DNA from 3 places in the Brevibacillus sp. IT-7CA2 genome. Region 1 is predicted to be linked to each of the others. Evidence: riboswitches for the same ligand, from Rfam matches in the RefSeq annotation. Region 1 holds a riboswitch; each other region holds the start of a gene.

Region 1 (8,023 bases):
TCTTGCTCGGACAAGTACTTCATTTCGTTCAGATAAGTCGCCATCCGCCTATCCCCTTCCCCGTTTACAAGAATAGGTCCACCATAATTCAGCTCCCTTTCTGCAAAACCCCATACTTTTCCGGGACCTACCATCAACTGTCCCTCTTCACTCTCTTTGGTCTCGACCCCTGTGTCTACTGCAAACCAAACCGTATCTTGTCCCGAAGAGGCAACATGGCGGGAAACCAGTTCATAGTACTCCTCGTACGTCAGGAAGTGATCGAAGGAAATCGCAAGCTGCGAAACCGTTCCCTCGGGCAGCTTCTCCATCGTTGTCCAGGCAGGTGAAGTGCGAAAGTCCGTATTCTCCATTGCCCCCTCTGTTGGATAACGGAAATACAGCTTCTGTTCCCTGACCCCATTCGGCCATTTCGGCCCAGCGTTTACGTTCCACAGCACATTTGTGCTTTCAAAGCGGCCAGCGTTCTTTTCTTCCGCTCCAACCCTCTCACGCAACTCCATGCTGATATTGCCGTATAGCAATCCCACCTGCGAGCCACTCCCGCCTACACTGACACCTGGCTGCGTAAAATTGACCATCGACTTCGCAACGCGGAACAGATCTTCATGCATCAGTGACCCAACCCAGCCATTCAGAATCAGCAATACAACTCCGGCCAAAAAGGGAAGCCCTATGGTGAATCCAGCGTTGGACAACCGATTTTTCCATTTCCCCCGGCGAACAATGGCGCGCTGTTTTTCAGCCGACAGCGTTTCAGGCTGTTTTGTTTTCGCGTTATCCTCTCCCGTTTCTTCCCCCAGCAAAAGCCTCTCCAACCGCTGTGCGTATTCCTCGTCAGCGGCTATTTCCTCTTCGAATTGTTTCGAATCTTCTACCGCCATTTCCCCCCGCAAATAAGCAAGCAGCCTTTGCTCGCGATTATTCTCATCCTTGTTCATCCCAGCTTTCCTCCCTCCACAACTGCCGCATCTTTTGTCGTCCCCGAAACAAGGAACGTTTGACATCTGCCAGCTCGGTCCCGAGTACCTCTGCCATTTCCGCGTAGGAAAACTGCATGGCAGACAACAAAATGACCTGTCTTTGCTTTTCCGGAAGTCTCTCCAAATAGTCATGGGCCGCTTCCCACAGCTCCTTGTTCACGACATGCTCTGCCGGATCAACCGCCGAATGATCACGTCGTTCTGGCAGGGCTGCCACAAACGCAAACTGTTGTTTCGTCTTCTTGCGATAACCGTCCACGAAAGCGTGATAGGCCACCTTGAACAGCCAGGGCCGTACTTTTTCCCCACGGTAGTCGTCCAAGGAAGTGAAGGCGCGACAAAAGGTTTCCTGTGTCAGATCCTCTGCCAGCCTCTCATCTCGTGTCAGCCGGAAAAGATAGCGGTAAATATCGTTTACATGCAGCTGGTACACATCCTCCAGACCTACTTTCCCAAGCCGTTCACACCCCTTCATCCCTTACCACGAAGGAATTGCCAAAAAGTTTCACCTTCGTCTCATTTTTCTGATAACCTGCTGCACATTCTCTGCAAAAACAAGGATTGACTCCTGACAATGAACGTCATATCATGGGGGAAACGAATAACTCTTATCGCGAGCTGGCTGAGGGACTGGCCCTATGATGCCCGGCAACCGGCGCTATACCATAAATCGTACGCTGATGATGCGTACCTTGGATAGCGAAACGGTGCTAATTCCAACGGATAAGAGTCGAGATCGAGCATCTTTGGCTTGTCTCGGCTACTGACCCGAGAGATGAGAGGAGACGAGACGCTTTCATAGTCGACAACCGCCTCCCCGCCTCAATGGGGAGGCTTTTTTAATTTATACAAGGAGGATTAGACGTAGCATGAGTGAACAACGTATCCTCGTCACCTATCTCACACAAGCAAAAGACTTGAACAAGAAAGCGCAAGCCATTGCTGTCGGCATGACTGTCGGTTCCTGGACGGACCTGCCGCTTGCCAAACAAGCTGAGTTAGCCCCGTATCTTGGTGAAGCCGTGAGCGCGACGCCACTAGAGACACTAGAAAACGGAGAAACACGCGGTCTGATTACCGTCAGCTATCCGACTCGCAATTTTACAGCAGACATTCCATCCTTGTTGACCGGAATATTCGGCAAACTGTCGATGGATGGCAAAATCAAGCTCGTCGACATCGTTTTCCCTGACTCATTCCTTCAGGCTTTTCCTGGACCGAAGTTCGGCATAGATGGTCTGCGCGAACGTTTAGGGGCACATAACCGTCCGCTCTTGATGAGCATTTTCAAATCATGCCTAGGCCTTCCTTTCGACGACCTGAAAACGCAATTCCGGGCACAAGCCTTGGGCGGAGTCGATCTGGTGAAAGATGACGAAATCTTCTTTGCAGATGAGCGCGCTCCTTTTATCGAACGGATCAAAGCGTTCAAGCAGATCGCTCAGGAGACAGAAGCCGAAACAGGCAAGCCAGTCCTCTATGCAGCCAACCTGACTGGACCTGTGCATGAGCTGAACGAAAAAGCGAAACGTGCGGTAGATGCGGGTGCTGACTGCCTCTTGTTCAATGTGCTGGCCTTTGGCTTCGATGCCCTGCACCGTTTGGCAGCCGATACTGATGTACACGTACCGATCATGGCGCATCCAGCATTGGCAGGCGCTTACTATCCATCACCTGACTACGGTATCGCCACCCCGCTTCTGCTCGGAACGTTGATGCGCGTAGCTGGTGCAGATTTGGTGCTCTTCCCATCTCCATATGGTAACGTCGCCCTGGACAAGACAGAAGCGTTGCAGCTCGCCAAGCATTTGACCGACCCACTGAATGGTGTACGCCGTTCCTTCCCAGTTCCGTCTGCCGGCATTCATCCAGGGTTAGTTCCACAGCTGTATCAAGACTTCGGTTTAGATCAAATCGTCAATGCAGGAGGCGGAATTCACGGTCATCCCGGTGGAGCAACCGCAGGAGCGAAAGCATTCGTTGCAGCGATTGGGGCAGTCACCGCAGGCCGAACATTGGAAGAAGCTGCCGCGGAATCACAAGAGCTGGCGATCGCCTTGGAAAAGTGGGGTGGCGCACGATGAGCAAGAAGCTCGTCCTGTTCTGCGATTTCGACGGAACGATTACTGAAAAGGACAACATTGTAGCGATTGTCCGCAAGTTTGCTCCCCCTGAGTGGGAAGCACTGACGGAGCAAATCCTTTCACAAAAAATAAGCGTTCAGGAAGGGGTAGGCAAGCTGTTTCAACTCTTGCCCTCCTCCTTGCGACAGGACATTATTGATTTCATTGTCCAAGAAGCGACAATTCGCCCGGGATTTGCTGAATTCGTGAGCTATTGCCGTGAAGAAGGCATCGAGCTGTTGATCACGAGTGGCGGCATCGACTTTTTCCTGGAGCCTATCCTGGCACCTTTCGATCTCTCCGATGTTCCGATCTATTGCAACGGCAGTGATTTCAGCGGAGAACGGATCACCATTACGTGGCCTAACGCTTGCGACGAGCATTGCACAAACGGCTGCGGCATGTGCAAGACGACAATCATCCGCCGTTACGATCCAGCAACCCATTTCCGTATCGTCATCGGCGACTCCATCACTGATTTGGCTGGAGCCAAAATCGCTGACTATGTGATTGCCCGTCACTTCCTTGCTGACAAGGCGGAAGAGCTGCAATTGCCGCATAGCAAGTTTGCCACATTCCACGACGTGATTCGCATTTTACAGCAAGTCCAACAGGAGGTTGTCTAACTCATGACCGCAACACTCGAACAACGTCTGGATGCCTTTCGCCGTCTGGATGACGCCAAGCTGACATTTGCCCGCCGGGACTGGTTTCCCGGCACTAGTGGCAATCTCTCCATTAAGATACAAAACGATCCCTTGCAATTTGCCGTAACGGCAAGCGGCAAAGACAAAACCAAGCTGTCCCCTGAAGATTATCTGGTCGTGGACCAAGACTCGCGTCCGGTGGATGTAACTACGCTCAAACCTTCTGCTGAAACGCTCATCCACGCCGTCGTCTACAAAACGTTTCCAAAGGCGGGTGCTTGCTTCCACGTCCATACCGTGTGGAACAATCTCATTTCCGAGCTGTACTTTGGACAACGAGCCTTCTCCATTCAAGGACAAGAGCTGATCAAGGGACTCGGAATCTGGGAAGAAAACGCGCGCATTACTGTTCCGATTGTTGAGAACTTTGCCGATATTCCGACCTTGGCTGCCGCTATTGAAAAAGTAATCACACCAGAAGTTCCCGGCGTACTCATCCGTAACCACGGTATCTACACGTGGGGCGGCAATGACTTCGAGGCCAAGCGACACCTGGAAGCTTTTGAATTCCTATTCGAGTATCACGCCCGCTGGCTGCAATTGCGCCAAGCAGTCGTGTCCACTACAACCACCAATTAAGGAGGAATAAACGATGGCACAAATTCGTTTTCACGACAACAATGAGTACATCTCAGCACCCGAGGAAGTTGTCTCCTTCCTGGACACCCAAGAGATCATTTACGAAAAATGGGGCGTGGATCGCCTTGATCCGAAGCACCGTGATAACTACAGCCCGACAGACGAGGAAAAACAAGAGATTCTCGACACCTTCAAGCCGGAAATCGATGCGATCAGCCAACGTCGCGGTTACTTGACAGCGGACATTATCGTCCTCTCTGACAAAACGCCTAACCTCGACGAGCTGCTGGTGAAATTCAAGGGCGAGCATCACCATACCGACGATGAGTGCCGCTTCTGCGTCGATGGTCACGGTATTTTCGCCATCAAAGGCAAAGATGATCGCTACTTCGACGTCGAGCTGGAGCCAGGCGATCTGATCTCCGTACCACCGAACTACCGCCACTACTTCACCCTGATGGACGACCGCAAAATCAAAGCGATTCGCCTGTTCGTCACTCCTGCAGGCTGGGAAGCGATCTATTAATAACGAACCCCTTGGCATTTATTGATTGCCAGGGGGTTTTGTCTTTCACCCTTCACTTTACGACGCCATTTCCCTTAATCGATACGTCAGGCTTGATTTCAACTGTGGCATTGGAAAAAGCCTTCGTCCAATCATCCTCTACCTTTTTGTATTCCTTATATTCATAGGCACGCGCATAGAGACCAAACCCAAACGGGTCTACACCGATTTCCTGGCATTTCTTGATTAACTTCATGTAATCCTTCTGTAACTCGTCACTGATCATTCTCTCCATCTTTTTGTAGTCCTTTTCCATGTCGAACGAAAACATTCGCTCCGATATGGACACTCGCAACCTGAAATGAACGTCAAAATGAAACCGACCGTTCTGATAGGATGTTTTTACTTTTTTTTGGACGCCCTTGATAAAAAAACTGATCCTGTCTTTCGTAATTTGATTTTGATCGTTCGGCTCTTTAATCGGGATCGTGACGGACAGTTCCCCTTGTTTTTCATAGAGCAGCGTTTGCAAAAGAATCGTATCCCGCGGTTCTATCGAGCTTGCGTACGTTCCATTTTCTGTTAACAAGGCCGTCCCCACTACCTTGACCGCCCGCTTTTCTTTCTTCAACTCAGTCAAGCTAGGTGTCATCCCTTTTTCATACATTTGCCGATGGAGCTCCTGTGCCCTCGTCTTTACCGTCAGATTTCTTTTATTGGCTGTGTCAATCAGCGTTGTTACATGAATGGACAGACGAGGTTTGTCCTTTGGTTTATAATCAAACAGCTCATGCAACGGACCATCAAGCATAGCCATGCGGGCGTTGACACTGAACTTTGCATCCCGAAAAACGACATCCAGCAACCGAAACCAGTCCGGGTGAGCCAGCAGCTTTTTCCCGAACACAAGCACCTGAATTTTGCCTGCTTGGGTCAAGCCTGTCACTCGCTCATCAAAGCCCATTCTCGACTCTCTAATCGTAGATGACCGAATACCGTATTCCTCAGATTTTTCCTTTGCCTCCCGACTGAACACCGGACTTGAGATATAAAAGAGAAGCTCGTTTTTTTCGTTCAAATCAATTCCGACCATCAACGATAAAGTGGCATCTTCCAAATTGATTTGATCCCTGCAACCTGCCAACATGGTTACCAGCAAGCTCAATAATAGAATCTGAGCAAACGCCCTCATGCTTTTTCCTCCCCTTCTGCTCGTTTCGATAGCCTGATCAGCACCCAAGCCAGTAAAGGAAGCACATAAGCAAAGCCTAAGCCTGTATAGCTCCAAATTTGTGTTGATTTCTTCAGATCAATAAAGGATGGCGTATAAAACCATACCGCCACTGGAACCAGTAGAAGGAACAGACGCAAATGCTTGCGGTGATCCTTCATGCCGAATAACTGACTGAATGAGAAGACACAGAAATAGATGTACGGCAAGGCAGTCGTTGACAATATAAACAAATAAGAAGAGAGAAAAAGAATATCGACACGTTCCAAAAAGCGGAACTCAATGGCTTTCCATAAATTGAGCGTAGGCCATGTATACTGCGTGATTTCATCGGGACTAAAGTAAGCAAAGCAAACGATAATGACAGACATATACACGATCAACGTCAATGTATTCGCAATGACAATGCCGAGAGACGCATATTGCTTTTTTTGAAGAAAAGGGTAGGCGAAATAACCAAACTCAAATCCCAGAAAAGAGAGTACCGTGTATTTGCTCGCTTCCCATATCGGGTGCCAGCCCTCCTTGATTACTGGCAGCAAGTTTAACCAATGAACCTCTCGATAAGCTGTCGTGAGAACAAAAGGTATCCAAAGTGTAAGATAGAACACGAGCTCGGCGTACCTTCCAATGGCGCGAACCCCTCCCTGGAGAACAAGATAGGTCGGCAGCGCAAAAAGGAACACGACGACATAGGCCGGTGTCTGAGACAGGAGCCACACATTAATGATTCCCGTGGCATTTATCATCAAAACGAACGCCGCTATCCCGCAATAAATGGACATGAAAGCAATAGCGATACGACCGAGCCACTTGCCCAAGATCAATGGAAATATATCGATGATCGTCTTCTCCGGGTACTGCTTCATCATGTTCGTGATGACGAGACTGACTAGCGTTGCCCCAAGCCAGCCGATCAAAAGCGATATCCATCCATCGGTGCTCGCCTTCTCCGCCAATTCTCTGGGAATCGTCAATACTCCAATCCCTACTTGTGCCCCATGAATGAGGAGAATGTATTGGAGGACGCTCAATTGGTTGTATGTATACTTTTTCATCACCCGTCCTCCCTTGGTCGATTATCCCCCTGCCTTTGATCTTGAATCGTATGGACTGACAGGGGACGATCTTTCATTTTCCATAGTGGCAGGCGGATAAACAAATCTTTCCAATCTCCGAAACGCACAGGGGCAAGAGGGCTTCCATAAGGAACACCTAATGATTCCAGCGTAATCAAATGGCCGATCAATGCCATCAACCCGACAATAATGCCAACAAAACCAAACATCGCAGCAAGTATCATCATCAAAAAACGAATAAGCCTAACTGCCGAAGCCATATCGTAGTTCGGGATAATAAAGGAAGAAATCGCTGTAAATGCAACGACGATCACCATGATGTTGCTCACAATCCCCGCTTGTACGACCGCTTGACCGATCACGATACCCCCTACGATACCGACTGTTTGTCCGATAGGCGCTGGTAAACGAATTCCCGATTCCCGAAGCATTTCCAGTGTGAGCTCCATAATGAATGCCTCTAACAAGGGAGGGAATGGAACCTTTTCGCGAGACTCTCCGACTGACAAAATCAAATCGAGTGGGATCACCTCATAATTGAAAGAAATCACCGCAATATAAATCGCGGGCAAAAAAGTAGCAATCAAGAAAGCCAAGTACCGAAGCAAGCGGATGAACGTAGCGACAGGCCAGCGCGTACCGTAATCGTCAACGTTTTGAAAAAAGGAAACGAAAGTAGCCGGACCGATTAATACGCTTGGCGAGCGATCGACAACGACAGCAATCTTCCCTTGCAAGATATGAGAGGCGACTGTATCTGGCCGTTCTGAAGTCAAAAACTGCGGAAACAGAGAGTAAGGATTATCCTCGATATAC
Region 2 (8,023 bases), on a different contig from region 1:
GTTATCGTCTTTACACATCTTGGGCGAGGGAACGAAAAGCTTGTTTTGGTTTCAACCCCTATACTCTTTGTCACCCAAATGCTTTTATTGCCTATTTATCTATGGCTTTTTATGGGCAAGACATCGGCAGAAATTGTGAGTGTCGGGCCGTTTCTCGAAGCATTTTTAGGTCTTATTGTTGTTCCACTGGTACTTGCTCTACTTACTCAATGGTGGTCAAGACGCCAACCATACGGAGAACGTTTTCTTGATGCTACAGCATGGCTTCCTGTGCCTTTTATGGCACTAACCCTCTTTATTGTTGTTGCATCCCAAATCGCTAAACTATATACCTCTTTTCATTTTATTAGCCAAGTGATTCCCGTCTATGTAGCATATATGGCCATTACACCGATTATTGCACGTATCGTTTCTCGTATATTCCGTTTAGATACCGGAGCTGGGCGGGCTCTTATCTTTAGTGCAGGAACCCGTAACTCTCTTGTCGTTCTTCCTTTTGCACTGGCGCTACCTGAACCTCTAAACGGGCTAGTGTCTGCTGTAATCGTAACGCAAACAATTGTAGAACTTATTGGGGAACTATTATATATTCGTCTTGTTCCAAATGTACTTTTACGAGAGACGAACGGATATGCTGAAAACAAAAATAAATAGGCTTGGTAGATGATTAAACTATCTACATTACGGGTGGTGTCAACTACGTTGGTACCACCCCTTGTATGTGTGTGTCAGATAGGGACACTTACGTAAATAGGTTCTAAACGACTATTCCAGCGCTGCTAGAAAGTAAGATCCTCCACCAATCTTATACTCGCTATTTTGGCTCGCTCCTGCCAGCCTCGCAAAAAACGGTCTTTGCCCGCGATTTTCCCATGCAGTCTGCGCCAATCCCTCTTCAGTCGGTTGGCAAAGCACTACATTTCCACCCGGAAGTTCAAATGCTTGGCAGATGGCCCCCAGTTCTTTATCATGGAATCTTTCGCTCTTCTTCCATCCGAACCAGCTTTGCCAACGTGCTGTTGCTTCTTCCAGATCCTTTACTGCATAGCCTACTGACTGGAGATGGGCTGCACCGTTCGGATGTACGCCAATGATGCCACGATTAGTCAAATCTTCTATTCTTTCTTCATCTGTTTGCGACCATTCAATGAGAAATGGCGGTAGAAGAGCACTATCTGCATCTTCGAGGAATAACATCCGCCACCGAAGCGTCGTGCCATCATCACGCGTACGACTTCCCGCAACAGGTCCAGTAACCTTCAAACCTTGGCTTCGCAGGCGCTCTGCCCACGCATCCATCTCGTTGGTACGAAGCGCAATCTGACCAAATCCTTCTCCCTTTGCTTCATCCTCGATACATTGACGTACGAGCGGATTATCTGATTGTCGAGCAAGCTCCTCGTGTTCAACCGCCAAAAATTCAACATAAGAAAGCCCGAAATAACTAAGGCTATTCCATGTCCCCCAAGACGCATGACGCCCTCCAGCTACTGCATGAAAACCCGCTTGGCAAAATTGTTCCGATGCTTCCTGAGGAGTTCGCTGTACAAAATGAACCAAATGATCAAAAGTTAATCGCACCTTTTTTCGCCTCTTTTCGTATTACTTATAGGATATCAAAATTCATTTATGTAAGGATAGAATGACAAGGGGGAAAAATGAACGAGACCAGATCAAGCCGGGTAAAAGTTCGGCGCAAGCACTCACGCAGAAAATGGGCACGTGTTGGAAAGAACACGCTCCTATTTAGCGTGTTGGCCATCTTCGTCGTCGGAACCTACTACCTATTCCAAACTGCTATGGATGGAGAACATGCCAACCCGAACACGCAGCCTGCTCCTGACAATACCGTGAACCAAAAGACTTCTGTGCAGCTCACCTTTGTCGGTGACGTCATGATGTCAGGGAATGTAGAGAAAACCTTACTCGCAAACAGCTATGACTACCCATACAAGCATGTAAGCTCACTCTTTTTGCAAGATGATATCACGATTGCCAATTTGGAGACGCCGATCACCGAGACAGGAGTTGCTGCACAGAACAAGGCGTATGTCTACAAGTCGTCGCCACTTGCTGTTCCTGCCATGAAAAACGCTGGGATTGATGTGGTGAATCTCGCCAATAATCACTCCATGGATCAAGGAGTTCCGGGATTGCTGGATACCTTTGACGCTTTAGACGAAAACCGGATTGAATACGTCGGCGCAGGTAAGGATGCCAGCCGTGCCTATTCACCTGTATTCATAGAAAAGAACGGCATCAAGATCGCGATTCTCGGCTTCAGCAGGGTCATTCCCGAAACGAGCTGGTATGCGGGGGATTCCCAGCCAGGTATGGCCGCTTCCTATGATCCTACGCTAGCAGTAAAAGCGATCCAAGATGCGAACAACCAAGCGGATCTCGTCGTGGTGATTGCACACTGGGGCAAGGAACGCGCTGATTATCCTGTCGATCATCAAAAAGAGTTGTCTCGTGCCTACATCGATGCTGGTGCAGATTTGATTGTCGGCGGTCATCCCCACGTACTTCAAGGTTTTGAACGATACAACGACAAATGGATTGCGTACAGTCTCGGCAATTTCATTTTCACACGATCAAACGAACCCAAGACTTGGGAAACGATGGTCCTGCAAGCAAACTGTACGAAAAGCGGTGATTGTGAGCTGACGATGCTTCCGTTTCACGCAGAATTGGGACAAGCTGTACCCATGAATGAAAGCAACGGCGCTGCCCTGCTAAAACGCATTGAATCCATTTCTGAGAGTGTCGACATACAAAGTGACGGGCGTATACAGCCGCGTGCAAAAGCGGTGGAGACTGCCCCCTGACAAAAGAAGCCGTGTTTCCAGGTAACTAGAAATACGGCTTTTCTTCATATGATTCCTCTTACTTACGCAGATTCGATAATGGGGAAGCAGCGCACTTCTAAGCCGAAATCATTTTTCAATAGGGACTCGTGCTCTTCACTGATTCCTGTCACGATCAAACCTGCGCGCAAGACGCCTCCCAAGTCGAATTGGACTTTTAGTTTATGCACGTTGACTCCTGCCTGCTGAAGGAAATGCAGGACACGATCTGGCGTAGCAGTATGACATGAGCCCTCAAGGTAACATAGGACGTGTTCTGCCGAGTTTACCGTGCCTCCAGCTTTGTCGGCCGTTTTTTCTTTCCAGGTAGGATGTGGTGTGAATGGCTGTGTCAATAAATAGGCCAAATCCTCCACGACTGCACTTGCTGTAGGGAGCTCTCCTGCCCCTCTTCCTGTAAACAACAAGTCTCCCACGATGTTGCCGGATAGCTGGACAGCATTAAACGCGTCGTGGATTTGTGCCAACGGATGGCTCAGCGGAAGCATGGTTGGTTCAACTGATAGGCGAATTCCTTTCTCAGCTTGATAGGCCTGCGCGATCAGCTTGATCCGGTACCCCAGCTCGCTAGCAATCCGAATGTGACCTGCTGACAAATCTGCAATTCCTCTGCGAACAACATCTGCTAAAGGCAGCGATTCTCCGTAAACAAGCTGTGCCAAGATATACAATTTGTACATAGCATCAAAGCCTTCTACATCCGAACGAGGGTCCGCTTCCGCATAGCCCAGCTCCTGCGCTTGCTTGAGCACCTCCTGGTAAGAGAGCTGCTCTGCCTCCATTTTCGTCAAAATGAAGTTCGTTGTTCCGTTAAGAATACCGCGAACGCCTTGAATATCGTTCGTGCGTAGGAACTGCCGGAGCACGCTCAAGATCGGGATGCCCCCTGCCACACTCGCTTCATAGGCAAGATGCACTTGATGCTGATTTGCCAAATCGACTAGCTCCGTTCCTTTTTTCGCCAGGAGTTCTTTGTTGGCAGTTACTACATGGCAGCCCTTTTCGATCAAAGCACGGACGTAGTCATAGGTAGGTTCTACACCGCCCATGACCTCCACCACGATATCCACATCGCTGCTCAATACATCCTCAAAGTCTGTTGTCAGTAATGCCGGGTCGATATGAACCGCCCGCTCTTTTTCCGAGTCACGCACCAATGCCTTGACGATCTCAATTCGTTTACCCAGACGAGAAGCCAGCTTCTCCTGCTGCGAACGGATCGTTTTGATTACGCCTCCACCCACTGTTCCCAATCCCAATAATCCCACGCGTACCACTTCTACACTCATCCTGACCACCCCATACCCCGAATTTTAGATAAAAAGAAAAGCCATCTTCGATAAGAAGAAGGCTTGTTAGCAGCTACTGCTCCCCTCCTTATCTCCCAGGACGTATATGTCCTGCAGGAATTGGCACCTTGTCACAAAACATGCGTGACGGTTGCCGGGCTTCATCGGGCCAGTCCCTCCACCTCTCTGGATAAAGAAAATATGAAATTGAAAAAAACCTTCTTCGCTAAGAAGAAGGTTCACCTACTAATCGAGTAACCCGCTTCTTATCTTTCGAGACGAAACGTCTCGCAGGAATTGGCACCTTGTCGCAATATGCAACGGTTGCCGGGCTTCATCGGGCCAGACCCTCCACCTCTCTGGATAAGAACTATTTATGCTGTTGAGCTTTATTCTAAGAAATTCCAAGGCAAGCGTCAACAAAATTCTTTCTTTTCTGATTGCAAGCTGATTTGGTCAGGCTTTCAGGTGTAGGTGAACAGGCTTTCTACCTCTTCCATACTGCAGCAAGTGCAATGAAACACGCACTCCTGGCATTCCTCGGGCAGCTCTTTTTCCTCGACATATCCGCACCATTGGCAAATAAAAAGTTGCATCATCGCACACCCTCCTCTTCTTTTATCCTACCCAAAATAAAAAGAGCATTTTCTACTCGACCGTGACGATCGTTAGAAAATGCCAGAAAAGGAGGGACGTACTTGTCTACTCGCTGTTTTTCGCAAGCCATCTCTAACACCTCCCTATCTCCCGTAGGTCTATCAGTGTTGTCGAAACAGGCAGGTCTCCTGACTTTGGGTTCATCATCTAGCGTCGCCTTCCCCGTCTATATTGATAGACCAGTGGCTTATTGGACGCTGACTCCCTCTTACAGTGGCGGGACCGTGTTTTGCGAACATTGTTCGTGGGCCAGGAGCCATTCCTTTCGCCACAAGCCACCCGAATAGCCTGTTAAACTCCCGTTTGCTCCTATAATTCTGTGACATGGCACGATGATGTTCAGTCGATTTTTTCCGTTGGCATTCCCAACTGCCCTCACTGCATTTTCCTTCCCAATTAACGCGGTTAGCTCCGTGTATGTAATCTTGTGCGCATAGGGAATGGTGGTCAATGTGTGCCAGACTGTTTTCTGAAAGTCTGTCCCTTTCATCCACAGGGGAACAGAAAAGGACTGTCTCTTGCCGGAAAAATATTCGTCCAGCTGTTGCCGACAAACGAGGAGAGGCTCTGACCTACCCCAAATACCGATCTTTCAAAATCGTAGTGTGGTGAGCTTCATGTCCAGCAATCACATAGGCCAACGTCCTTGCAGATAGCTTGTTTCCGTTGACAAGTCCTGTACGCAACCACGCTTCTGGAGAGATTCCTCGCACCTGCGCGATGGTGGAAGCCCGCACAGCCTTATACTCTTCCAATAAATCAGAGAGGTCTCTTAGGTGAAAACACCCGTGTTCTACAAAAGCATTTTCATCAAAGCCGACGAGGGGTGTCTGATCTCCTCTCGCGATTCTCAGCAAGCGATAGCTCATGATGCGTTCTGTATCGACGAGATGACCCAAAACCTCTTTTACCGTCCATTTGCCTGGTGCATACCGATAATCCATTTGCTCGGGCGCAAGTGACGAAAATAACGCGACTTGCTTCTCGCCTTGTTGTGTGAGGATCGTTTGCAGCTCCCCCTCAGGTACAAGCCCAATATAATAGTCAAAATAAGCAGCGTATTCATCGCGCTCTGGTCGTCTGAGCATGTATTTCCCACTCCTCGTCATTCATTTTGGATAGACAAATTATACCACCATGCATCCCCATCCCAATACGAACGCACCCGCCTGATCTTCACAGGCGGGTGACCGTCACCATTATACGCTATGTAAGCCTTCAAACAATAGGACCCTTGCCGGGGCTGCATCCGTTCCGATCAGCTTGAGTGGTGCTGCTACCAGAAAATACTCGCCTGGCGGGACCTCACCTAGCCGTAAGCCTTCCACGACAATGACTCCCGCTGCAAACAGCTTTTTATGTGTGGGGTGTCCTTCCTGGGCGCGTTCGATTCCAAGTGCATCAGTACCAATGCCCCGCACACCCAGCTCACTTAAATATTCTGCTCCTTCTTCAGACAGAAAGATGAATTCAAAAGAGAACGCCTCTTCAAAAGAGTTTTTCGTTTTAAACAGGACAAAATCTCCTCGCACAAGATCGAAGCGTTCCAAGTCGGAGCGAGTGATCCTGTCTTCTACCGCTGTGAGATCGAGAACCTTGCAATTGCCCACTAGCTTTTCCAAGGAAATACTCTCAAATGTATCGCCAGCATTCACCATGTGCAGGGGAGCATCTACATGGGTACCAGAATGAAGGTCCATGTCGATTCTCGATTCTGTTACATAGCCATTCGTAGTGGTACGTATTTTCGGCTGCTTTTCCGGCTTGTTTTTATACACCGTCATTCCTTCGTACACGGTGGCAGTTACATCATACATTTTCATCCCAAACGCCCTCCCCTTTGCCTACTGTTTTTTACGATCCGCTGGAAAAACAATCCCCATCTGTCTTCTCGCTTCATCCATGACCTGCATGGCCATTTTGGAGACTTCATGCGAATTCGTTGCAGATTGTCTGACCCCGCTCTTCGCCAAGTGTAGGAATTCTCTTATTTCATAATGCATGGTCTTCGGGGTTTGAGGCCTTGTCACTTGCTCGATTCGTCCGTCCCTGTAACGAATGTCCACTTCTTTGAGATGGTTGATTCGATCAATCACCATTGTAGCGTTCTCCCCTTGAATTTCTGCTGGTTGATAGGAGGTCGTAATTTTCGAGAAACTAATGATTGCGTCCATCTCTCGATACTTCAAAAGCATACTGCCCTCTCCGTCCACTCCAGAATCAAGCACAATTCCTTCTGCTTTAATGTCGTCTGGTCTGCCAAAAAGGATGAGTAACGGATAAAGACAATAAATACCGATGTCCATCAAGGCTCCGTTTGAAAAAGCAGGATCAAAAGCACGTAAAACCTTCCCTTCGCGATATGCGTCATAGCGCGAAGAATATTGGCAATTACTAGCAATAAAGCGTCGTACTTTTCCCAGCTTGTGCAGGTTGTCTTGTATTGCAAAAAAATTGGGTAATAGTGTAGATTTGACAGCCTCCATGAGTAGCACGTCATTTCTTTTCGCTGCCTCGATCAATTCTTCTACCTCAATCGCATTGGAAGCCAGTGGCTTTTCACATAATACGTGTAGCCCCGCGTCCATGCACTGGATCGCTTGTTCCGCGTGGCAGGAGTTGGGGCTCGCAATATAGACCGCGTCAATATTTTTGCTTGTAGCCATTTCTTCTAGGCTGTTATAGGCAAATGGAGCATGGTACTTGTCAGCGAATTCCTTGGCGCGTTCGCTGGTACGTGAATAAACAGCCTGAAGAGAAAATCCTTCTACTTCTTGACCAGCCTGGATAAATTCCTCGGTGATCCAGTTCGTTCCGATTACGCCAAATCGCATCTCATCCGCTCCCTTTTCTTTTTGTCTATCTCGTTGCAGTGACCGGCACTCGATCTTCGACCTTATCCAGCCACCACACGAATCCGTCCGCAGCAAGTAATTGCTCTGCGGCCTTCGGTCCGAATGAACCAGCTTCGTACGTAAAGAGCGGCACCAAATTTTCAGCGAAGGCTTCCAATATCGGTGTCACCCACTCCCACGACAGCCGGACCTCATCCCAATGCGCAAAGTAGGTGGAATCCCCGCGGAGTGCATCGAACAAGAGCAGCTCGTACGCTTCTGGCACGTCTTTTGTCCCTGCACTGAAATCTACCGTCACCGGCTCAATCTTACCGCTATTTGTCGGATTCTTACTATTTACCTGCAAGGCAATACC
Region 3 (8,023 bases), on a different contig from region 1:
TACACATGTTTGGCCTCGTACACTGGAGCTTGATCCTGAAATGGAGAAGCGCATGACTGATCGTCAAAAGGATCGTCTGGAAGCTTTGACACAGTCTTTGCCGTTGGTTCCTATTAATACGGTGGAAGTAACGGGGTTTGACATCCGGAAGACCGAGGAAGGAAACCTTGTGGTAGCCATGCTTTTCCGAAATGGACTCAGCCATGATTACCGTCCGGAAAAGCTCAAATTGACGATTTCGGATTCCAATGGAGATGTAGTTGCGACAGGTTCTCTAGATGCAAGCACCATTCGTGTGAAGCCTGGAAACAGCCGTCCGTGGCTGATTGTATTCCCACCTAAATTTGTGAAGAAGCCTGATGCCGACCTGAAAAGATGGGCGCTTACTGTAGAGTAGCACGCACATTTTTTCAGGATGGGAAAGAGGAGGTTGCTATATGAGTTGGTTATTGGAAAATTGGTTTGGTTCCAAAGAGAGCTTAGAGCAAGTACGCGAAGATATTCATGAGAATCTTCATAGAGAGTTTTATCTGGGTGTATCTGGACTGGATAATCCGCAACAATCTGCAAACCGTGTGGATTCGAAGGAACTGTTTTTGGTGATGAACGGTCCTTGGGAAAATCAATTGGATGACGCTGAGCAGGAGCTATTGCAATACGCGCATGATGAAATGCCTCCGGTTGTTCGTAACGAAGTCGGTATCATTCCGTTCTTCACGCAGGTTACTAATGATGGTTATCTGGTTCTTACCTACATTCGCAATGCGACAGAGCGCAGCGTTTTGCTTCAAAAGCTCCCGTTGTCCTTGGTTACGGAGGACGGAGAAGAGGTCGCGAGAAAAACGTTTGATCTGATTGCTTCGGGACCAGTAGGAGAAATGTCTAGTCGCCCGATGGAATTTATGTTCCGCTGGGATGAGTTTGACCGTATCCCTGAAAAAGAGATACCTCTGATGCTGACTTTTATCAAGCCGAAAAAGCACGGAGTAGAGGATAACCAAAATTATAATTGGGGTCTGAGTTCAGAGGAGACGGAGCAGTATTTGCAACAGGCTGAAGAGAAGAACCCGATTGTAGAGGGAGAAGTAGATTTGCAAGTCCTCGATATCAAGCCTGGTGAAGATAATGGCTTGAAAGTTATCGTTGCTTTCCGTAACGGATTAGGAAAACGTCTGGAGTTTACCGAAGTGCCAATTATTGTTCATGATAAAGCGGGCGATACAGTAGCACGCGTACACTTCACGTTGGAAAACATGAAGGTGGAAGCGAACTGCCATCGCGTGTGGGCGTTCGATATTCCTTCCTCTTCCTTTAAAAAAGAAGCGGTAAATATTGCTGAACTGACTGCCTTTATTCCGAAAGCGCAACAACGAAAAAAAGAAAAAGCTCAGGTAGCACCTGAAGTAGAAGACAATAAAGGTTTGTTACAGTAAGGAGAAAAACCCTTTTTGCCGATGGTAAAAAGGGTTTTCTTCTATGAAAGCGTTCCAAATATTGGAGAATGAGGGTTGCGTGTCCCCCTTTTCATCCGCTATGCTAAAGACCAGATTACAAATACCTGATTTCCTTTTAGGACTGCTACTTTTGCAGGGGAGAGAAGGAAGGACTGTTTTACATGAAAAGATCAGTGAACATGTCAGTGACTGTTACATTAATGGTCACGCTCATTATGGCAAACAGCCAATCAGTCTTCGCAGCAGCACCTCCGGCATCCAATGACTACTATTTGACCAACCAGCTGCATCTAAGTCAAATTAAAGCAGATAAAGCTTGGCCAACGGTAAATAGCAATGAGCAGATTATTATTGCTGTATTGGATACTGGAGCAGATTATAAACACCCTGATTTAAAGGGCAACCTTTTGTCAGGTGTGAATCTCGTTAATCCTGGGAAGTCAGCACAGGACGACAACGGGCACGGCACAGAAGTAGCCGGTGTTCTAGCTGCTAGTGGAAATAATAATATTGGTGTCTCAGGTGTTCTTTGGAATGCCAAGATTTTACCGATTAAAATCTTGAATAGCAAGGCGGAATCGGAAGTAGAACTGATTCCGAAAGGCATCAATGTAGCTTTGGATCGTGGTGCCAAAGTCATTGTGATGTCCGTTAGCAGTATGGCTTACTCCAAGTCGTTGGCAGCTGCTATACAACGAGCGGAGAAAAGCGGAGCCGTTTTGGTTGCAGCAAGTGGTAATGAAAGTAGCCGTGTGGCGTATCCAGCTGCGTATCCAACAGTCGTGGCGGTAGGGGCTGTGAGGAGTAACAATGAAGTCTTGAATCAGGCAAATACGGGGCCTGAGCTGAATATGGTAGCTCCTGGGTTGAATGTATACACAACGAAGCTTGGGGGAAAATACGGCTCGTTTAGTGGTACTTCAGCAGCGGCACCGCAAGTAGCTGGTGCAGCTGCGCTCATTCTCGCTCGGCACCCTAATCTCAGTCCATTTGATGTGAGGCAATTGCTTTATCAAACGGCTACTGACTTGGGAGAGAAAGGATGGGATCGGAAGACTGGATACGGCTTGTTAGATGTCAACAAAGCAGTAAAAACGGCACTTTCTTACGACTTTTTAGAGCCGAATGATTCTTCTTCCAAAGCGAAGGCGTTTCCGATTGAGTCACAAATACGCGGCAATTTGGGTCCAAAAGATACCGTAGATTGGCTGAAGATGGACATCCCTTACGATGGAAAGGTCAGCTTTACGGCTACAGTCACATCGGGTATTTCTTCGGCGATGGCTGCTACCTTTTACCCTGAGAATCGTCAACCGATTACACATTACTTCGGGAATCGAGATATGATAACGGTCCCGGTCAAGGCGGGAAGAATGAACATCCGCTTAATGCGCAATGGAGGCGTCAACAACGCTTTTACATACGTGTTGACGAGTAAATTTTCAATCAACCCTGACCGAAATGAACCGAACGATACACAAGAAACGGCCAGACCACTTGTAGGGAACCAAATCAGTGTGACAGGCAATTTTCATGATGAAGGCGATCAGGATTGGTTCTCTTATTATGTTCGTGAGTACGGGCATTTTGATGTCACTGTTAGCCCTGACAACAAGCGAGTGGATCTGTTGCTGGGTCTTGGTAAACAAGAGCCTGGTCAAAAAGCAGTAGTTTGGGATCCTCTATACGATAATGGGACAAAGGGCAATCCGACAGAGCGGGTCAGTAAAGAGGTGTCTCCGGGTAAATATTACATCCGTGTGAGCGAGTATTCGCGGAATGCAGTCAATGGCGAATACCAGCTGGATTTGGGGTACACGCCAGTAAAAAAAGATTTTAATGAGCCGAATGACACCTATCAAAAAGCGTCTCCGTTAAGCGGTGGGACAGTGATGTCAGGCACAATACCGACAGCTACTGATTCCGACTGGTTCCAATTTACTGTGAATAGTGAATCGTATGTGACGTTCCGAGCGCCGTACATTCCTGTCGATAGCGGCTTTCGTTTCGCGCTCTATAGCGATCGAAACATGAACTATGCGATCGCTTCGACGAATGAGGTAGCGGAGCTGTCTAACCGAGGAAACGATGTTATCGGTTTGCGTTTGCAACCAGGAAAATATTATGTACGCCTTAATAGCGGTACTGCGTTCAAATATGAATCGTACCGACTCACGGTGACGCAGCAGAAATTGATAGGGGGCTATCGCGATATTTCGGACCACTGGGCGCGCTCAGAGATCGTCAGACTTAGCTCTCGCGATATTGTAAATGGGTTTAATGATGCGTCGTTCAAGCCGAATCAGGCAGTGACCCGTGCAGAATTTGCCACGATGCTGCTTAAATCGATGCGTGCGACCGGTTCCAAGGTAGCAACTACCTACACAGGAAAAACGACCTTCCGGGATATGCCAAAGCGGCACTGGGCGTACCACAACCTAGGTGTAGCCTATCAATTGGGAATTTTGAAAGGGTACCCGAGGAATGAAATGAAGCCGGATCAGCCGATATCGCGTGCAGAGATGGCAGTAATGATCGCGCGGGCACGTGATGTTTTGATGTATAACCGTGGTACCTCGAATTATCAGGATGTGCCAACGAGTCATTGGGCTTCTCCTGCTATTGAGGCTTTAACATCTAGAAATTGGGTCAATGGGTACGGTTCTTCCTTTAAACCGAATGGAAGGGCAACTCGCGCCGAGGTAGTTGTGGTACTTTCCAAAGCCTATCAACTATAAGTAAAATTTTTCCTATTGACATCTCTGAAAAAAACAATTATTCTATTATCCGTAATGGATACTCTTATCCAGAGCAGGCGGAGGGACTGGCCCTATGAAGCCCGGCAACCGATCTAGAGCGGTGCTAACCAGCAGAACGGACATCTGTTCTGGCCGATAAGAGGATGAAGGAAGCAAAAAACGCTCAAACCTTTTCCTCCTAAAAGATGGAAAAGGTTTTTTATTTGCGTTTACGTAGATAAAATCCTGACTCGGCTACCACACTATTTGTATGAGGTCAAAGGAGGTATTTTCTCATGGCTTTGCAAAAAGGTCGTCGTCTGTTTACATCCGAATCTGTAACTGAAGGACATCCGGATAAAATTTGTGACCAAATTTCCGACTCCATCTTGGATGCGATCCTGTCCAAAGATCCAAACGCTCGCGTAGCTTGCGAAACTTCCGTAACTACTGGTTTGGTTCTCGTAGCAGGTGAGATCACTACAAACACTTATGTGGATATCCAAAAGCTCGTTCGTGAAACCATTCGTGAAATCGGTTATGACCGTGCGAAATTTGGTTTTGACGCTGACACTTGCGGTGTTATTACTGCAATTGGCGAGCAGTCCGCTGACATTGCACTTGGTGTAGACCAAGCATTGGAAGCACGCGAAGGCAAAATGACTGACGCTGAGATCGAAGCAATTGGTGCTGGTGACCAAGGTTTGATGTTTGGTTTTGCTTGCAATGAAACACCTGAGCTGATGCCACTTCCGATCAGCATGTCCCACCAATTGGCTCGTCGTCTGACTGAAGTACGTAAAAACGGAACACTTGCTTACCTCCGTCCTGACGGAAAAACACAAGTAACCGTTGAGTACGATGGCGACAAACCAGTTCGTATCGATACAATCGTTATTTCTACCCAACATGCTCCTGAAACAACTTTGGAGCAAATCAAGCAAGATCTGGTTGAACAAGTAATCAAACCAGTTGTTCCAGCTGAACTGTTGGACGCTGATACCAAATACTTCATCAACCCAACTGGCCGTTTCGTAATTGGCGGACCACAAGGGGATGCTGGCTTGACTGGCCGCAAAATCATCGTAGATACTTACGGCGGTTATGCTCGTCATGGCGGCGGTGCGTTCTCCGGTAAAGATCCGACAAAAGTTGACCGTTCCGGTGCTTACGCAGCTCGTTATGTAGCGAAAAACATCGTGGCTGCTGGCCTCGCAGACAAATGCGAAGTACAAGTTGCTTACGCAATTGGTGTAGCACAACCAGTTTCCATCGCAGTAGATACTTTCGGTACAGGTACCATTTCCGAAGAAGCTCTGGTGAAATTGGTTCGCAAACACTTCGACCTGCGTCCTGCTGGTATCATCAAGCAGCTCGACCTGCGTCGTCCTATCTACAAACAAACAGCTGCATATGGCCACTTTGGACGTAATGACCTGAATGTTCCTTGGGAGCAAACAGACAAAGCAGAAGTTCTGAAGCAAGAGGCTGCTCAACTGTAATATTGCTGAATGACATAAAAAGAGCCTGGTATTGCTACTGGGCTCTTTTTCGTTTTAGGAGCAGAGTGATCCAATTATTGGGTCAATTGTTGCACAGGAATTTGTAGGACTGTGTCGAATCTCCTAGTGAGGAAGTAGAGGAGGGGTTTTTTTGCCGAACAGAAGGCTCTTCCTGATCGTGTTTCTTACTTTTTTGTTTTTTGCAGTGGCTATTGGGTTGTTAGGCGAATCTTTTCTGGAAAAAAAGAATAAACAAGAAGTGCAACCTTTTCCCCAAGTGGATACGTCTATAAGCATAAGTGAGACAAAAAATGCTGAGCCAAACGTCACACCAATTGAAGAAGCAGCGGTTCAAACGAAAAAGTGGTATAACAATCAGGTTGTGGTTTTGACGTACCATCATGTCACGGATCAATCGAATCAGCGGTATGTCATAGCTCCTGATCAATTTGCCCGACACATGAAATTTTTGCATGATAACGACCTGAATCCGATTTCGTTGGATGAGTTCCTGCGATTTATGGAGACGGGTACCTTACCGACTGTGAATGCTGTTTTGATTACGTTTGACGATGGGTATGAGAGTTATTACAGAGAAGCATTTCCGATCTTACGTACATACGGCTACCCTTCAGTGAACTTCGCGATTGCGGGGCGCTTAAGAGATGTAGCTGACCGAAAACGGGAGAATATGACGCCACCACTTACGCGTCAACAGGTTAACGAAATGGTTCATACGGGACTGGTTACGATCGGGTCCCACACGTACAGTCTGCATGAAGAGGAAGAACGAAATGAGTGGGGCGATCTTGGCCCAGAAACAGCTCCGGTCTATCTGAAAGACTTGCAGCGTTTAGAGGACGAGAAAGAGTACAGGGACCGCCTCTATGTGGATTTCAGTATATCTCGCGTCAGTTTAAGCGAATGGATGAAGCAAGAGATCGAAGTCATCTCGTTGCCGTTTGGATACACAAGTCCAAGCGTACTGGAGACAGCTCGTCAAGCTGGCTACCGCTATGTGTTTACATCCAATCGGGGATTCGTAAAACAGGGAACAGATCCGTTTGCCATTCCACGCAATGACATGGGTCTGCGAGATGTAGAAGAAGAGCACCTCCAACAGTTGTTCACGAAGGCTAAAAATGAGTTTGAAGGAGAGCAATCATGAACAAAGCGATAGACATCAGCGTGCTGGACGGGGTGATCAAGCGAACGATTGAAACCGTAGAAACGAGTAAAACTCAAATATTTGATATAGCTGAAAACGCCAGACAGCATGGCAACTCATTGAAGTTTGATTTACATGAACTTCGACAAGAAATTTCCAAAGTGATTCAAAAAGTCGATGCGCTTGAACTCGCGTATCGCAAATCGCGCAACAAGCTCGTGTTGGTCAGTCGTAATTTTCATATGTACACGGAGGAAGATATCCGGGTTGCGTATGAAGAGGCGAGCCGTATTCAGGTAGAACTGTCCATTTACCGCGAGCGGGAAAATAATTTGAAGCGCAGAAGAAATGATTTGGAGCGTCAACTGCGTACCTTGGAAGAAACCATCGTTCGTGCAGAAAAGCTGGTTTCTCAAATGGGCGTTGTGCTTGGATATTTGACTGGTGACTTAAGTAAGATAGGCGAGGCGCTGGAATCAGCTAAGCAGCATCAGTTGATGGGCCTAAAGGTAATCCAGGCTCAGGAAGAAGAGCGCAAGCGTGTCGCGCGCGAGATTCACGATGGTCCAGCTCAATCGATGGCAAATGTCGTGCTGCGTTCGGAAATTGTAGAACGCATGTTGAAAAACGAGCGCATTTTGGAAGCGCAAATGGAACTGCACGAGCTAAAGGAAATGGTACGTTTGAGCTTGGCGGATGTTCGACGAATTATTTTTGATTTGCGTCCAATGGCATTAGATGACTTAGGGCTAGTACCTACCTTGCAAAAATATATTCAAACGTGTGAAGAGCGTATTCAGTCTTCCATCGATCTGGTAGTATTTGGTGTGGAGCCACCTTTGCGCAGTTCAGTAAAGGCTGCGATCTTCCGTTTGGTTCAGGAATGTCTGAACAATGTGGAGAAGCACGCAGGTGCTACGACAGTTCAAGTGAAGCTGGAATTTGTACAAGATTCGTTAAGCCTCGTTGTCAAAGACGATGGGGTCGGATTCGATCTTGAAAAACGCATGGCGAATGGCAACTCTTTTGGACTCTTGGGAATGCGTGAGCGTGTACAGCTCTTAGAGGGTAGTGTCGAGCTGCAATCCGCTCCGGGAGAGGGAACCAAGGTTATATTCCAAATACCGATAAAATTGTGACATGATACGTAAATAAGTACTG

The links. A riboswitch is a leader RNA that binds a small molecule or an ion and turns the genes downstream of it on or off. The one in region 1 is predicted to bind S-adenosylmethionine.
Region 2: another riboswitch for S-adenosylmethionine. It lies ahead of ACM6JA_RS09245 (homoserine dehydrogenase); the one in region 1 lies ahead of ACM6JA_RS21860 (2,3-diketo-5-methylthiopentyl-1-phosphate enolase).
Region 3: another riboswitch for S-adenosylmethionine. It lies ahead of metK (methionine adenosyltransferase); the one in region 1 lies ahead of ACM6JA_RS21860 (2,3-diketo-5-methylthiopentyl-1-phosphate enolase).

Annotation. Positions count from the first base shown of each region.
Region 1 is NZ_CATKQT010000044.1:453,440-461,462, reverse strand. It holds gene ACM6JA_RS21870 (anti-sigma factor) at 1-941, opposite strand, end outside; gene ACM6JA_RS21865 (sigma-70 family RNA polymerase sigma factor) at 928-1,416, opposite strand; SAM riboswitch class I at 1,589-1,765, shown strand; gene ACM6JA_RS21860 (2,3-diketo-5-methylthiopentyl-1-phosphate enolase) at 1,853-3,067, shown strand; gene ACM6JA_RS21855 (2-hydroxy-3-keto-5-methylthiopentenyl-1-phosphate phosphatase) at 3,064-3,732, shown strand; gene ACM6JA_RS21850 (methylthioribulose 1-phosphate dehydratase) at 3,736-4,392, shown strand; gene ACM6JA_RS21845 (1,2-dihydroxy-3-keto-5-methylthiopentene dioxygenase) at 4,406-4,918, shown strand; gene ACM6JA_RS21840 (Ger(x)C family spore germination protein) at 4,971-6,089, opposite strand; gene ACM6JA_RS21835 (GerAB/ArcD/ProY family transporter) at 6,086-7,186, opposite strand; gene ACM6JA_RS21830 (spore germination protein) at 7,186-8,023, opposite strand, start outside.
Region 2 is NZ_CATKQT010000011.1:562,769-570,791, forward strand. It holds gene ACM6JA_RS09230 (arsenic resistance protein) at 1-654, shown strand, start outside; gene ACM6JA_RS09235 (VOC family protein) at 766-1,581, opposite strand; gene ACM6JA_RS09240 (CapA family protein) at 1,659-2,828, shown strand; gene ACM6JA_RS09245 (homoserine dehydrogenase) at 2,891-4,156, opposite strand; SAM riboswitch class I at 4,242-4,353, opposite strand; SAM riboswitch class I at 4,420-4,526, opposite strand; gene ACM6JA_RS09250 (hypothetical protein) at 4,621-4,755, opposite strand; cobalamin riboswitch at 4,914-5,120, opposite strand; partial or broken gene ACM6JA_RS09255 (hypothetical protein) at 5,310-5,402, opposite strand; gene ACM6JA_RS09260 (DinB family protein) at 5,386-5,901, opposite strand; gene ACM6JA_RS09265 (cyclase family protein) at 6,013-6,636, opposite strand; gene ACM6JA_RS09270 (Gfo/Idh/MocA family protein) at 6,658-7,647, opposite strand; gene zwf (glucose-6-phosphate dehydrogenase) at 7,673-8,023, opposite strand, start outside.
Region 3 is NZ_CATKQT010000054.1:86,965-94,987, reverse strand. It holds gene ACM6JA_RS29320 (SLAP domain-containing protein) at 1-397, shown strand, start outside; gene ACM6JA_RS29315 (SLAP domain-containing protein) at 438-1,433, shown strand; gene ACM6JA_RS29310 (S8 family peptidase) at 1,616-4,192, shown strand; SAM riboswitch class I at 4,254-4,355, shown strand; gene metK (methionine adenosyltransferase) at 4,489-5,694, shown strand; gene ACM6JA_RS29300 (polysaccharide deacetylase family protein) at 5,846-6,862, shown strand; gene ACM6JA_RS29295 (sensor histidine kinase) at 6,859-8,001, shown strand.